Regions from separate parts of the Streptomyces sp. x-19 genome, predicted to be linked through region 2. Evidence: predicted binding sites of a transcription regulator. Region 2 holds the regulator's gene; the other holds the start of a gene.
What was found. Region 2 encodes HrcA, which represses chaperone genes, less so after heat shock. Its sites were predicted from a motif close to TTNGCACTCNGNNNNNCNGAGTGCNAA; they were not measured.
Positions count from the first base shown of each region.

Region 1 (7,557 bases), on a different contig from region 2:
GCCGCCCGCCCCGGTCTGCGGCTGTGAGCACCACCTCGCCAAGCACGACAAGCAGGGCATGTGCCACGAGACGGTGCCCACGGCCGTGGCCTGGGACGCGGACCACGCGCCGGTCCGGTACGAGGCCCGCCGGTGCAACTGCCAGCAGTACGTGGGCCCGCAGCCGCTCTCCCAGGTCTACGCCGAGGACCTGACCGACCTGGCCTGAGCCGCCGTCAGGCGTCCGCTCCGGCGGGGTGCCCGAGCAGCATCGTCGGCGCGCCGGCGACCCGGGTGAGGAAGACCGTGCACGCGTGCGGCCCGGCGAGCTTGAGCTTCTTGCGCAGTTCCTCGGGCTCCACCGCGGACCCGCGCTTCTTGATCACCGCGACGCCGACCCCGCGCTCCCGCAGCAGCGCCCGCAGCTTCTTGACGTTGAAGGGCAGCACGTCGGTGAGCGCGTACGCGGTGGCGTAGGGCGTCGGCCGCAGCCGGTCCGCCGTCACGTAGGCGATGGTCGGGTCGATCAGTCGCCCGTCGACCTGCTCGGCGACGTCCGCGACCAGATGGGCGCGGATCACCGCACCGTCCGGCTCGTAGAGCCAGCCGCCGACCGGGCCGGGCTCGGGATCGGGCAGGCCGGCGCCGAGCAGCGAGTCGCCGGCCGGCAGCAGGGTGGCCCGCCGGGCGCCGGCCCGGCCGGTGCCGAACCACACCACGGCCTCCTTCACGTCCCCGCCGTCGGAGATCCACTCGGTCTCGGCGTCCGCGGGCAGCGCCTCGTGCGGCACCCCCGGCGCGATCTTCAACGCCGCGTGCGGTGCGGCGCGGGCCGCCTCGACGGCCCAGGACAGCGGCGGCGAGTACGCCTCGGGGTCGAAGACGCGGCCGCCGCGTGCCTTGGTGCGGCGCGCCGGGTCCACGAACACCGCGTCGTACCCGGCGGTGTCGACCTCCGTGACGTCCGCGCACCGCACCTCGATCCGGTCCGCCAGGCCCAGCGCCTCGGCGTTCGCCCGGGCGGCCGCGCAGGCCAGCGGATCGCGGTCCACGGCCAGCACCCGGATCCCGGCCCGGGCCAGGGCGAGCGCGTCGCCGCCGATCCCGGAGCACAGGTCGGCCAGGGTCCGCACACCGAGCGCGGCGAGCCGGGCGGCGCGGTGGGCGGCCACCGGGGCGCGGGTGGACTGCTCGACGCCGTTCGGGGTGAAGTACATCCGCGCCGCGTCCGGGCCGAACTTCGCGGCCGCGCGTTGCCGCAGCCGGGCCTGCCCGAGGGCGGCGGAGACCAGCGGTGCGGGGTGGTCGCGGCGCAGCCGGGTGGCGGTCGCCAGTTCGTCCGCCGGGTCGTGGTCCCGCAGGACGGCCAGGAGCTGTTGTCCTTCGGGGGCGAGCAGCGCGGAGAAGGTGTCGAGGTCGGTCACCCGCACCATTGTGGGCCAGCCGCCGGGCGGGCCCGCGGACGGCTCGGCCCGCGGTCCGCCCGGTGGCGGGGGCCGTCAGGTGCCGGGCGTGGGGCCGGTGACCCGCGGCACCCGCTGGGTGGCGTCGGCGTCCGGCCGCGGCGGTGCCGGTCGGACCGGTTCCCGCCGGCGCTGCGCGCTGTCGCTGACCCGCAGCAGCACCGCCACCATCACCCAGTTCGCGACCATCGACGAACCGCCCGCGGCGAGGAACGGCAGCGCCTTGCCGGTGAGCGGGATCAGGCCGGTGACGCCGCCGGTGACGACGAAGACCTGGAGCAGCAGCGCCCCGGAGAGGCCGACCGCCAGCAGCTTGCCGAACGGGTCGCGGGCGGTCAGTCCGGCCCGCATGCCGCGCTGGGCCAGCAGTGCGTACAGCAGCAGGATGGCCATCACTCCGGCCAGTCCCAACTCCTCGCCGACGGTGGTGAGGATGAAGTCGCTGTTGCCGGCGAAGCCGATCAGCTCGGGGTGGCCCTGGCCGAGGCCGGTGCCGCCGATCCCGCCGCTGCCGAAGCTGAACAGCGCCTGCGCGGCCTGGTCGGAGATCAGGCCCGGCGGCCGCTTGTCCGGCGGCAGGAAGATGTCCATCGGGTGCAGCCAGGCCATCACGCGGCCCTTGACGTGCGGTTCGGTGGAGCCGACGACGCCGGCGCCGATCACGGCCATCAGCAGGCCGCAGACCACCCAACTGGTGCGTTCGGTGGCCATGTAGAGCATGATCACGAAGACGCCGAAGAAGATCAGCGAGGTGCCCAGGTCGCGCTCGAAGACCAGCACCAGCAGGCTGATCACCCAGATCGTGAAGATCGGGCCGAGCTGTCGCCCCGGCGGCAGCTGCATGCCCAGCACCCGGCGCCCGGACAGCGCCAGCGCGTCACGGCTGACGGTCAGGTAGCCGGCGAAGAACACCACGATCATGATCTTCACGAACTCGCCGGGCTGGAGCGACAACGGCCCGAGCATGATCCAGCGCTTGGCGCCGAACTTGTCCGCGCCGAAGAACGCCGGTGCCATCAGCATCACCAGCGCGACCGCCATCGTCAGGTAGATGTAGCGCTGGAGGAGCCGGTGGTCGCGCAGCACGATCAGGATGACGACGCAGACCGCGACGCCGATGACCGTCCACACCAACTGCCCGGTCGCCGCCTGGGCGATGTGCAGCCGGGGTTTCTCCGCGTAGGTGATGTCCAGCCGGTGCAGCAGCACCAGGCCGATCCCGGTGAGCAGGGTCGCCAGCGGGAGGATCAGCGGATCGGCGCGCGGCGCGAACCGGCGGACCACGAGGTGCGCCACCAGCGCGATGAAGAAGACGCTCACCGCGAAACCGCCCAGCCCGCCCCCGAGCTGCCCCTTCATGGACAGCTCGGTGTAGGCGTAGCCGAAGACGGTGATGAACACGACGAAGCCGAGCAGCCACGCCTCGGTGCGCCGACGGTTCGGGGCCTGGGCCAGCGCGGCGAACGTCATGGTGCGCTCGGCGTCGCTCTCCGGCCCCCCGGAATCCCGGGGAGCGCTGGTCAGTCCACGCACGGTTCCTCCGCCATCGATGGGTCTGGGCCGCGGGGCGGCCGGGTCGTGGCCCGGACTCGGCGGTCCCGGAGGCAAGACGGGGCAGCGTAGGGGCCGGGTTGCGGCCGGGCGGAAGGTGTGTCCGACTCCACGCCCGGCCACGGGCAGCAGATACGGTACGCGTCCCCGGCGCGCTGGCACTCCGCTTGACCGAGTGCTAACCGCGTCATAGTCTCAGCGTTGGCACTCTCCCTAAGGGAGTGCCAACACAGCGACGGGCAGGTCCGGCACCCGCGACGACGGATCGACCTGGTCGCCACCTCAGACAGTTAACCCCGTGAGATCTCCGAAGGGGGAGGTCGGATCGTGACGACCGCCAGCTCCAAGGTTGCCATCAAGCCGCTTGAGGACCGCATCGTGGTCCAGCCGCTCGACGCCGAGCAGACCACGGCTTCGGGCCTGGTCATTCCGGACACTGCTAAGGAGAAGCCCCAGGAGGGCGTCGTCCTGGCGATCGGTCCGGGCCGCTTCGAGGACGGCAAGCGCGTCGAGCTCGACGTCAAGGTCGGTGACGTCGTGCTCTACAGCAAGTACGGCGGCACCGAGGTGAAGTACAGCGGCGAGGAGTACCTCGTCCTCTCGGCTCGCGACGTGCTCGCGATCGTCGAGAAGTAAGTCACCCAGATTTGCCCTGATCTGCGCCCCTGGTTCCCGCGTTCTCATCGACCCGGGGCAGGGGCGCAGTTCGTTTGAGCGAAAGCGGTCACGGCGGCGAGGCCGACGATCGCAACGAGAGGACTTGAAGCACCCATGGCGAAGATCCTGAAGTTCGACGAGGACGCCCGTCGCGCCCTTGAGCGCGGCGTCAACAAGCTGGCCGACACGGTCAAGGTCACCATCGGCCCCAAGGGTCGCAACGTCGTCATCGACAAGAAGTTCGGTGCGCCGACCATCACCAACGACGGTGTCACCATCGCCCGCGAGGTCGAGGTCGAGGACCCGTACGAGAACCTCGGCGCCCAGCTCGTCAAGGAGGTGGCGACCAAGACCAACGACATCGCGGGTGACGGCACCACCACCGCGACCGTGCTGGCCCAGGCCCTGGTCCGCGAGGGTCTGCGCAACGTCGCCGCGGGTGCTTCCCCGGCCGCCCTGAAGAAGGGCATCGACGCCGCCGTCAAGGCCGTCTCCGACGAACTGCTGGCGACCGCCCGCCCGATCGACGACAAGTCCGACATCGCCGCCGTGGCCGCGCTGTCCGCCCAGGACCCGCAGGTCGGCGAGCTGATCGCCGAGGCGATGGACAAGGTCGGCAAGGACGGCGTGATCACCGTCGAGGAGTCCAACACCTTCGGCCTGGAGCTGGACTTCACCGAGGGCATGGCCTTCGACAAGGGCTACCTGTCGCCGTACATGGTCACCGACCAGGAGCGCATGGAGGCCGTCCTCGACGACCCCTACATCCTGATCCACCAGGGCAAGATCTCCTCCATCCAGGACCTGCTGCCGCTGCTGGAGAAGATCATCCAGGCCGGCGCCTCGAAGCCGCTGCTGATCATCGCCGAGGACGTCGAGGGCGAGGCCCTCTCCACCCTCGTCGTCAACAAGATCCGCGGCACCTTCAACGCGGTGGCCGTCAAGGCCCCCGGCTTCGGTGACCGCCGCAAGGCGATGCTCGGCGACATGGCCACCCTCACCGGCGGCACCGTCGTCGCCGAAGAGGTCGGCCTCAAGCTCGACCAGGTCGGCCTGGAGGTGCTCGGCACCGCCCGTCGTGTGACCGTCACCAAGGACGACACCACCCTCGTCGACGGTGGCGGCAACTCCGAGGACGTCGCGGGTCGCGTCGCCCAGATCAAGGCCGAGATCGAGGCCACCGACTCCGACTGGGACCGCGAGAAGCTCCAGGAGCGCCTCGCCAAGCTCGCCGGCGGCGTCTGCGTGATCCGCGTCGGCGCGGCCACCGAGGTCGAGCTCAAGGAGAAGAAGCACCGTCTGGAGGACGCCATCTCCGCGACCCGCGCCGCGGTCGAGGAGGGCATCGTCTCCGGCGGTGGCTCCGCGCTCGTCCACGCCGTGAAGGTCCTGGAGGGCAACCTCGGCAAGGACGGCGACGAGGCCACCGGTGTCGCCGTGGTCCGCCGCGCCGCCGTCGAGCCGCTGCGCTGGATCGCCGAGAACGCCGGCCTTGAGGGCTACGTGATCACCGCCAAGGTGGCCGAGCTCGACAAGGGCAACGGCTTCAACGCCGCCACCGGCGAGTACGGCGACCTGGTCAAGGCCGGCGTCATCGACCCGGTCAAGGTCACCCGCTCCGCCCTGGAGAACGCGGCCTCCATCGCCTCCCTCCTCCTGACGACCGAGACCCTGGTCGTCGAGAAGAAGGAAGAGGAAGAGCCCGCCGCTGCCGGCCACGGCCACGGCCACGCGCACTGACGCACCGCGCGCATCCGCCGGCGGCACGCCCGCCGGCACCCGTCGAGGCCCGGTCCCGCTCCCCGCGGGACCGGGCCTCGCCCGCGTCCGGCGCCCCGCCGGGTACCGGGGAACGGCGGTGCGTCAGGCCGAGTGGCCCAGCCCCTCCCGCCGCACCGGATCCGCGAACGGCCGCCCCGCCGCGTACCGTTCCAGCTCGTCCAGGGCGTGGTCGGCCATCCGGTGCAGCTCGGTGCCCAACGAACCGGCGATGTGCGGGGTGAGCAGCACGTTCGGCAGGTCGTACAACGGGGAGTCGGCGGGCGGGAGTTCGGGCTCGGTGACGTCCAGCACCGCGCCGAGCCGGCCGCTGGACAGCTCGGCGAGCAGCGCCGCCCCGTCGACGAGGGACCCGCGCGAGGTGTTGACCAGCGTCGCCCCGTCCGGCATCAGGGCCAGCTCGCGGGCGCCGATCAGGTGCCGGGTGGCGGGCACCTCCGGCGCGTGCACGCTCACCACGTCGCTGCCCGCGCACAGCTCGGCCAGCGCGACCTTCCGCACGCCCCACCGCGCCGCCTCCTGGGCGGTCACGAACGGATCGTGCAGCAGCACCCGCAGCGCGAACGGGCGCAGCAGTTCGATGACGCGGCGGCCGATGCGGGAGGCGCCGACGATCCCCACCGTGCGGTCGTGGTTGCCGGCACCGTCCAGCTCGCGCAGCCAGTCGTGCCGGGTGCGCAGGGTGCGGTAGCGGTGCGCGGCGGGCAGCACCCGTTTGTTGGCGAACAGGATGGCGGCCAGGGTGTACTCCGCGACCGGCCGCGCGTTCGCCGCGGCGGCCGAGCTGACGACGACGCCACGGTCCCAACAGGCGTCGGTGACATGGCCCTTGACCGACCCGGCGGCGTGCACGACGGCCCGCAGCCGGGGCGCCGCGGCCAGCACCCGGGCGGTCAGCGGCGGCGCGCCCCAGCAGGTCAGCAGCACCTCCGCGGTGGCCAGGGCCGCCGCGACCGCGGGCTCCGCCGCGGCCAGGTCGTGCGCGACGAGCCGGTCGTCCGTACGGACCAGGCGGGCCAACCGGGCCCGCTGCGACGGCCCGAGCAGCCGTTCGGCGATGCCTGGCCCCATGGCCAGAAGAAGGGCTGGGCGCATCTGTCGACTCCTCCTGCGTGATGGCGGGCGGCGTGCGGCTCCCGCCGCCCCGGCGGTTGCTGACTGCCCGTCGAAAGGGCGGGCAATCCCATCGGCGGCGCGCCGCCGCACCCCACCGGAAGACCACACGCCACCCCGGCCACCACGGGACACGCCCCGCCGCCCCGCTACCGTTCCGGTATGACGACTGCACTGATCACAGGAGCGACGGCCGGCATCGGCGCCGCGTTCGCCCGTCGGCTCGCGGGCGACGGGCACAGCGTGGTGCTGGTGGCCCGCGACGAGAAGCGGCTCCGCGAGCAGGCCACCGAACTGCACGACCGGCACGGGATCGAGGCGGAGGTGCTCAGCGCCGACCTGGCGACCGAAGAGGGGATCGCCGCCGTCGAGGCGCGCCTGACGGACCCCAAGCACCCGGTGGACCTGCTGGTCAACAACGCCGGCTTCGGCAACAAGGGCGAGTACCTCGAAGTCCCGATGGCCGACGAGCTGGCGATGCTCAAGGTGCACTGCGAGGCCGTGCTGCGGCTGACCACGGCCGCGGCGCGGGGGATGCGCGAGCGCCGGCGCGGCGCCGTGGTGAACGTGGCCTCGGTCGCGGCGTTCGTCCCGCGCGGCACGTACGGCGCGAGCAAGGCGTGGGTCGTGCAGTTCACCCAGGGCGCCGCCCGCGACCTGGCCGGCAGCGGGGTGCGCCTGATGGCGCTGTGCCCGGGCTTCGTGCGGACCGAGTTCCACCAGCGGGCCGGGATGGGGACGGACAACATCCCGGGCTGGATGTGGCTCGACGCGGACAACCTCGTCGACGCGGCCATGAAGGACCTGGCGCGCGGCAAGTCGCTGTCCGTCCCGGACCCGCGCTACAAGGCCCTGATGGGCGCCGTGAAGCTGGCGCCGCGCGGCCTGCTCGGCGGACTCACCTCGCGCACGGGACGCAAGTACGGTCCTCAGTAGGGGAGTTGCCGCACGCCTGTCGGGAGGCGGTGCGCCCCGGGGCCCGGGCGGCCGGGCCCCGGGGCGTCAGTTCGCCGTC
Region 1 covers NZ_JAJPWK010000002.1:682,651-690,207, forward strand. The annotation lists gene ACLJT4_RS07710 (hypothetical protein) at 1-208, shown strand, start outside; gene ACLJT4_RS07715 (class I SAM-dependent methyltransferase) at 216-1,412, opposite strand; gene ACLJT4_RS07720 (FtsW/RodA/SpoVE family cell cycle protein) at 1,479-2,912, opposite strand; gene groES (co-chaperone GroES) at 3,321-3,629, shown strand; gene groL (chaperonin GroEL) at 3,765-5,390, shown strand; gene ACLJT4_RS07735 (hydroxyacid dehydrogenase) at 5,514-6,524, opposite strand; gene ACLJT4_RS07740 (SDR family NAD(P)-dependent oxidoreductase) at 6,705-7,478, shown strand; gene ACLJT4_RS07745 (MOSC domain-containing protein) at 7,545-7,557, opposite strand, start outside.
Region 1: a site for HrcA is predicted at 3,149-3,175, ahead of groES (co-chaperone GroES). Genes of this name have one in related genera too.

Region 2 (7,557 bases):
TGGCCCGCAAGGTGCTCGGCGACGACCCCCGCCCCGTCGAGACGGTCTTCGTCGGCGGCGGCACCCCGACGCTGCTGCCCGCCGCCGACCTCGGCCGGATGCTGGCGGCGCTGCGCGACGAGTTCGGCCTGGCGCCGGACGCCGAGATCACCACCGAGGCCAACCCGGAGTCCGTCGATCCGCGCTACCTCGCCGAGCTGCGCGCGGCCGGCTTCAACCGCGTCTCCTTCGGCATGCAGAGCGCCCGGCAGCACGTCCTGAAGGTCCTCGACCGCACGCACACCCCCGGCCGCCCCGAAGCCTGCGTGGCCGAGGCCCGCGCGGCCGGCTTCGCGCACGTCAACCTCGACCTGATCTACGGCACCCCCGGCGAGTCCGACGACGACTGGCGGGCCTCCCTCGAAGCCGCCACCGCCGCCGGCCCGGACCACGTCTCGGCGTACGCCCTGATCGTCGAGGAGGGCACCCAGCTGGCCCGCCGGATCCGCCGCGGCGAGGTCCCGATGACCGACGACGACGTGCACGCCGACCGCTACCTGATCGCCGAGGAGCACCTCACCGCCGCCGGTTTCTCCTGGTACGAGGTCTCGAACTGGGCCACCACCGAGGCCGCCCGGTGCCGCCACAACGAGCTGTACTGGACCGGCGCCGACTGGTGGGGGGCCGGCCCCGGCGCCCACAGCCACGTCGGCGGTGTCCGCTGGTGGAACGTCAAGCACCCCGCCGCCTACGCCCAGGCCCTCGCCGTGGGCCGCTCACCGGGCGCCGGCCGGGAACTCCTCGCCGACGAGGACCGGCGCGTCGAGCGGATCCTCCTGGAGCTCCGCCTCGCCGACGGCTGCCCGCTCGACCTCCTCGCCCCCGCGGGCGCCCGCGCCGCCGCCCGCGCGGTGGCCGACGGCCTCCTGGCGCCCGGCCCCTACGAGGCGGGGCGGGCGGTCCTGACGCTCCGCGGGCGGCTGCTCGCCGACGCCGTCGTGCGCGACCTGGTCGACTGACCGCTCCGCCGCCCCGCCGCTCAGTGGGTCAGTGGGACAGCGGGAACGACGTGCGGCCCGACGCCGAGTCGATCTCGCCGTGGGCCTTGGTCAACAACTGCATCGCCAGGTCGTTGAGGGCCCTGGCCCCGGCGACCTCCTCGCCGACCCGGGGCTGGTTCCCGTCGGCCGGGTGGCGGCTGGCGTAACCGTGGGACCGCACCTCGGTCCCGTCCGGCAGCCGTACCAGCGCGGCGGCCCGGGTGCGGTGGGTGTCCTCCTCGAATTCCAGCTCGACGTGCCATCCGACAGCGGTCTTCAACATGGCGGTCACCTCCGGAATCGCTGCTACCAGCGTGCGCTCGCGGCCCGCCCGGCGCACGGCGTGCACCACCGGCGCTCCCCGGCCCGGCGCTCCCGGAGGCCGGCTACCGGCGGCCTCAGCGTCCGCCCGCCCCCTCGGCGTCCTCCGGCGCCGTCACGAAGTCGATCAGCTCCTCGACCCGCCCCAGCAGCGCCGGTTCGAGGTCCTTGTAGGACCGCACCCGGGACAGGATCCGCTGCCAGGCCGCGCCGGTGTTCTCCGGCCAGCCCAGCGCCCGGCACACCCCGGTCTTCCAGTCCTGGCCCCGGGGGATCTGCGGCCACGCCGGGATGCCCACCGAGGACGGCTTCACCGCCTGCCAGACGTCGATGTACGGATGGCCGACGACCAGCGCGTGCGCCCCGGTCACCGCCGCCGCGATCCGCGACTCCTTCGAGCCGGGGACGAGGTGGTCCACCAGCACGCCGAGGCGGGCGTCCGGGCCGGGGGCGAACGCCTCGACGATCGCCGGGAGGTCGTCGACGCCCTCCAGGTACTCCACGACGACGCCCTCGATCCGCAGGTCGTCGCCCCAGACCCGTTCGACCAGCTCCGCGTCGTGCCGGCCCTCCACGTAGATCCGGCCGGCCCGGGCGACCCGGGCGCGCGCCCCGGGGACCGCCAGCGAACCGGACGCGGTGCGCGCCGGGCCGCTCGGCGCAGGGCTGCCCTGCGGCCGGACCAGGGTCACCGTCCGGCCCTCCAGCAGGAAGCCGCGCGGCACCATCGGGAACACCCGCACCTTGCCGAAGCGGTCCTCCAAGGTGACCGTCGGCCCCTCGGCGGTCTTCTCGCACCGCAGGACCGCGCCGCAGTAGCCCGTCACCACCTCCTCGACGACCAGCCCGGGGTCGGCCGGCACCTCCGGCACCGGCTTCGGCTTCTTCCAGGGGGGAGTGAGGTCGGGGCTGTAGTGCCTGCTGTGCATGCGGGTCTGCTTCCCTGCGGATCGACGGGTCGGGGGTGGGGGCGAGACGGCCTGGTGGGGCCGAGGCGCTCACGGGGCGCGCGACGTGGGGCGCGGGCCGTGCGGAGCGGGCGCCCGCCGGCGGGCCAACGGGCGCCGGCTCACGGCGAGTCGGGGCTGAAGCGGGCGGCCAGGGCGTCGCGCTGGGCCCGCACGAAGGCGGCGTCGACCACCGCGCCGTGGCCCGGCACGTACACCGCGTCCTCGCCGCCCAGTGCCAGCAGCCGGTCCAGCGCGTCGGGCCACCGTCGCGGCAGCGCGTCGGGGCCCGCCTGGGGCTCACCGGACTCCTCGACCAGGTCCCCGCAGAAGACGATCTCCCGCTCACCGGCCCGCCCGGGCACCAGGACGGCCAGGTCGTGCGCGGTGTGCCCGGGGCCGACGTTGGCCAGCAGCACCTCCCGGTCGCCGAGGCCGAGGGTCAGCTGCCCGTGCACGTGGTGGTGCGGGACGACCAGCAGGTCCGCGGCCTCCGCCGCGGCGTCCGGGTCCACCCCGTGGCGCACCGCGTCCTCCCGCAGCGCGTCCTTGCCGTGCCGCAGCAGCGCGTCGACCCCGGTCGCGCCGAACACCTCCACGCCCGCGAACGCCGCGGTGCCCAGGACGTGGTCGAAGTGCGGGTGCGTGAGCGCGACATGCGTCACATCGCGCCCCAGCACCGTGCGCACCGTGCGGCGCAGTTCCGCACCGGCCCCGAGGGTCGGCCCGGTGTCGACGATCAGCACGCCGCCCGAACCGGCGATCACGCCGATCGTCTCGTCCCAACCGGGCATCCGGCGCCGGGCGACGCCGTCCCCCAGCCGCTCCCAGCCCGCTTCTTCCCACGTGGTGCGCATACCGAGACGCTAGCGCCCTCGCGATAGCGTTGCCCGGGACTCGGGCGGGCGCCTCGGCGGCGGGCCCCCGCGGACGCCCGTCGGCGCGTCGAGCCGGGGACACGCCGGTGCCGGGACCGGGGCGCACTCGGGGGGCGGCCGGGGCGCTCCCGAACGCGGCCCGGGGGTCGGATTCCGCGGCGGTGGGTAAGTCCCCACCACGCCCGCCCTTGCCGCACCCGCGCTACCCGGCCGTACACTGGCTCCGGGTCTGGCACTCGGCCCACGTGAGTGCCAGGAGAAGTGACGACCCGGCGGACGGCCGACTGGAGGTGGCGGAATGCTCAGTGAACGCAGACTCGAAGTGCTGCGCGCCATCGTCCAGGACTACGTCGGGACGGAGGAGCCGGTCGGCTCCAAGGCGTTGACCGAACGGCACCAACTCGGTGTCTCCCCGGCCACCGTCCGCAACGACATGGCCGCCCTGGAGGACGAGGGGTTCATCGCCCAGCCGCACACCAGCGCCGGGCGGATCCCGACCGACAAGGGCTACCGCCTCTTCGTCGACAAGCTGGCCGGCGTCAAGCCGCTGTCCGTCCCCGAGCGGCGGGCGATCCAGAACTTCCTGGACGGCGCCGTCGACCTGGACGACGTGGTGGGGCGCACGGTGCGGCTGCTGGCGCAGCTGACCCGGCAGGTCGCGGTGGTGCAGTACCCGTCGCTGACCCGGTCCACCGTCCGGCACGTCGAACTGCTGGCACTGGCCCCGGCCCGGCTGATGCTGGTGCTGATCACCGACACCGGACGCGTCGAGCAGCGGCTCATCGACTGCCAGACGCCGTTCGGCGAGACGTCCCTGGCGGACCTGCGCGCCCGGCTCAACAGCCGGATCGTCGGCCGCCGCTTCGCGGACGTCCCGCAACTGGTGCAGGATCTCCCGGAATCCTTCGAACAGGACGACCGGGCGACCGTCTCGACAGTACTGTCGGTACTGCTGGAGACTCTGGTGGAGGAGACCGAAGAGCGGCTGATGATCGGCGGCACCGCCAATCTGACGCGCTTCGGGCATGATTTCCCCCTGACCATCCGGCCGGTGCTGGAAGCCCTTGAGGAGCATGTGGTGATGCTCAAGCTGCTCGGGGAGGCCAAGGACTCGGGCATGACCGTACGCATCGGGCATGAGAATGCTCACGAGGGCCTGACGTCCACCTCGGTCGTCACCGTCGGATACGGTTCTGGCGACGAGGCCGTCGCCAAATTGGGCGTGGTCGGACCGACCCGCATGGACTACCCCGGAACGATGGGAGCGGTACGCGCAGTGGCACGTTACGTCGGACAGATCCTCGCGGAGTCGTAAGTGGCCACGGATTACTACTCGGTCCTCGGCGTCGGCCGGGACGCCTCGCAGGACCAGATCAAGAAGGCATTCCGGCGGCTGGCGCGCGAGCTGCACCCGGACGTGAACCCGGACCCCAAGACCCAAGAGCGGTTCAAGGAGATCAACGCCGCCTACGAGGTCCTGTCGGATCCGCAGAAGAAGCAGGTCTACGACCTCGGCGGCGACCCCCTCTCGCAGGCCGGCGGCGCCGGTGGCGCGGGCGGCTTCGGCGCGGGCTTCGGGAACTTCTCCGACATCATGGACGCGTTCTTCGGCACGGCCTCGCAGCGCGGCCCGCGCTCGCGGACCCGCCGCGGCCAGGACGCGATGATCCGCCTGGACATCGAGCTCAACGAGGCCGCGTTCGGCACCACCAAGGACATCCAGGTCGACACGGCCGTCGTCTGCACCACCTGCAGCGGCGAGGGCGCGGCGCCCGGCACCTCGGCGCAGACCTGTGACATGTGCCGCGGACGCGGCGAGGTCTCGCAGGTCACCCGGTCCTTCCTGGGCCAGGTCATGACCTCCCGGCCCTGCCCGCAGTGCCAGGGCTTCGGCACCGTCGTCCCGACGCCGTGCCCCGAGTGCGCGGGCGACGGCCGGGTCCGCTCCCGCCGCACCCTCACCGTCAAGATCCCCGCCGGTGTCGACAACGGCACCCGCATCCAGTTGGCCGGCGAGGGCGAGGTGGGCCCCGGTGGCGGGCCCGCCGGCGACCTGTACGTCGAGATCCACGAGCTGGCCCACTCGGTGTTCCAGCGGCGCGGGGACGACCTGCACTGCACGGTCACCATCCCGATGACCGCGGCGGCCCTGGGCACCAAGTGCCCGCTGGAGACGCTGGACGGGGTCGAGGAGATCGACGTCCGGCCCGGCACCCAGTCCGGCCAGTCGATTCCGCTGCACGGCCGCGGCGTGACCCACCTGCGGGGCAACGGCCGGGGCGACCTGATCGTCCACGTCGAGGTGCAGACCCCGAGCAAGCTCGAACCCGAGCAGGAGGAGCTGCTGCGCCGGCTGGCCAAGCTGCGCGGCGAGGAGCGCCCGCAGGGCCAGTTCCAGCCGGGCCAGCAGGGGCTGTTCTCCCGGCTGAAGGACGCCTTCAACGGGCGGTAGGCACACCCGTCGGGGCGGGGTCCGGGGAGTTCCCCGTGGCCGCCGCCCCGGTTCGGGGCACGGCGCCGGGCGTGACACGATGTGGGCATGCCCACCGCGCTCACCGATTTCTGCCGCTACCCCATCGTGCAGGCCCCGATGGCCGGCGGCGGCTCCGGGCCCGAGCTGGCCGCAGCCGTCTGCGAAGCCGGGGGACTCGGCTTCCTGGCCGCCGGCTACAAGACCGCCGACGGCATGTACCAGGAGATCAAACAGCTGCGGGGGCTGACCCGCCGCCCCTTCGGCGTCAACCTCTTCATGCCGCAGCCCTCCCTGGCCGACGCCTCCGCAGTCGAGGTCTACCGCGAGCAACTCGCCGGCGAGACCGCCTGGTACGAGACCGAGCTCGGCGACGTCAACGGCCCCACGGACGACGGCTACGAGGCCAAGCTCGCGATCCTGCGCGACGACCCGGTGCCGATGGTCTCCTTCACCTTCGGCTGCCCCTCGCGGGCGGTCCTCGACGCGTTCGCCGAGGTCGGCACCTACACCGTCGTCACGGTCACCACCGCCGCCGAGGCGCAGGCCGCGCAGTGGTCGGGGGCGGACGCGGTGTGCGTGCAGGGCGTCGAGGCGGGCGGCCACCAGGGCACCCATCGGGACGACCCGCACGCGGACGGGACCGGCTCCGGGCTGGGGCTGCTGGCGCTGCTCGCCCAGGTCCGGGAGACCGTGCAGATCCCGGTGATCGCCGCCGGCGGGCTGATGCGCGGCTCGCAGATCGCCGCGGTGCTGGCCGCCGGCGCCTCCATGGCGCAGCTGGGCACGGCGTTCCTGATCACCCCCGAGTCCGGCGCCAACCCGCTGCACAAGCAGGCGCTGACCAACCCCCTCTTCACGCACACCGAGTTGACCCGCGCGTTCTCCGGCCGGCCGGCCCGCGGCCTGGTGAACCGCTTCCTGCGGGAGCACGGCCCGTACGCGCCGGCCGCCTACCCCGCCGTGCACTACCTCACCTCCCCGGTCCGCAAGGCCGCCGCCAAGGCCGGTGACGCACAGGGGCTGAACCTCTGGGCGGGGCAGGGGCACCGGCTGGCCCGGGAGCTGCCCGCCGGGCAGCTGGTGGCGGTGCTCGCGGCCGAACTCGACGCCACCCGAGCCGCGTTGGGCCCCGGCGACGCGGGCCGCGGCACCGGCGGTGCGGTGTGACCGCGCCCGTCTTCCTCGTCGAATCGCTCGCCGGCGTGCGGGCCGGGAGCACCCTGACCGTGGACGGCCCCGAGGGGCGGCACGCGGTGTCCGTGCGGCGACTGCGGGTCGGTGAGGAGGTCGTCCTGACGGACGGCGCCGGGACCGGCGCCGAGGGCACGGTCGCCGCCGTCGAGGGCAAGGACCGGCTCACCGTCGCCGTCACCGGGCTGCGCACCGAGGAGCCGCCGGCCCCCACCCTCACCGTCGTCCAGGCGCTGCCCAAGGGCGACCGCGGGGAGTTGGCCGTGGAGACCATGACGGAGACCGGCGTGGACGCCATCGTGCCGTGGTCCGCGGCGCGCTGCGTCACCCAGTGGAAGGGCGAGCGGGCCGCCAAGTCGCTGGCCAAGTGGCGGGCCACGGCCCGGGAGGCGGGCAAGCAGTCGCGCCGGCTGACCTTCCCGCGCGTCGCCGATCCGCTGTCGACCAAGCAGGTCGCCGCGCTGCTCGCCGACGCCGACTTCGCCGCCGTCCTGCACGAGGAGGGCAGCACCCCGCTGGCCACCGCCGAACTCCCCGCCGCCGGCTCGATCGTGCTGGTCGTCGGCCCCGAGGGCGGCGTCTCGCCGGAGGAGTTGGCGGCCTTCGCGGAGGCCGGCGCCAAGCCGTACCGCCTGGGCGCGAGCGTGCTGCGGACCTCCACGGCGGGGACCGCGGCGACCGCGCTCCTGCTGGGCCGCACCGGCCGCTGGAGTTAGTCCCGTCCGGTG
Region 2 covers NZ_JAJPWK010000013.1:67,537-75,093, reverse strand. The annotation lists gene hemW (radical SAM family heme chaperone HemW) at 1-998, shown strand, start outside; gene ACLJT4_RS26230 (DUF1876 domain-containing protein) at 1,027-1,302, opposite strand; gene ACLJT4_RS26225 (DUF3097 domain-containing protein) at 1,418-2,269, opposite strand; gene ACLJT4_RS26220 (MBL fold metallo-hydrolase) at 2,410-3,144, opposite strand; gene hrcA (heat-inducible transcriptional repressor HrcA) at 3,464-4,480, shown strand; gene dnaJ (molecular chaperone DnaJ) at 4,481-5,617, shown strand; gene ACLJT4_RS26205 (nitronate monooxygenase) at 5,705-6,805, shown strand; gene ACLJT4_RS26200 (16S rRNA (uracil(1498)-N(3))-methyltransferase) at 6,802-7,545, shown strand.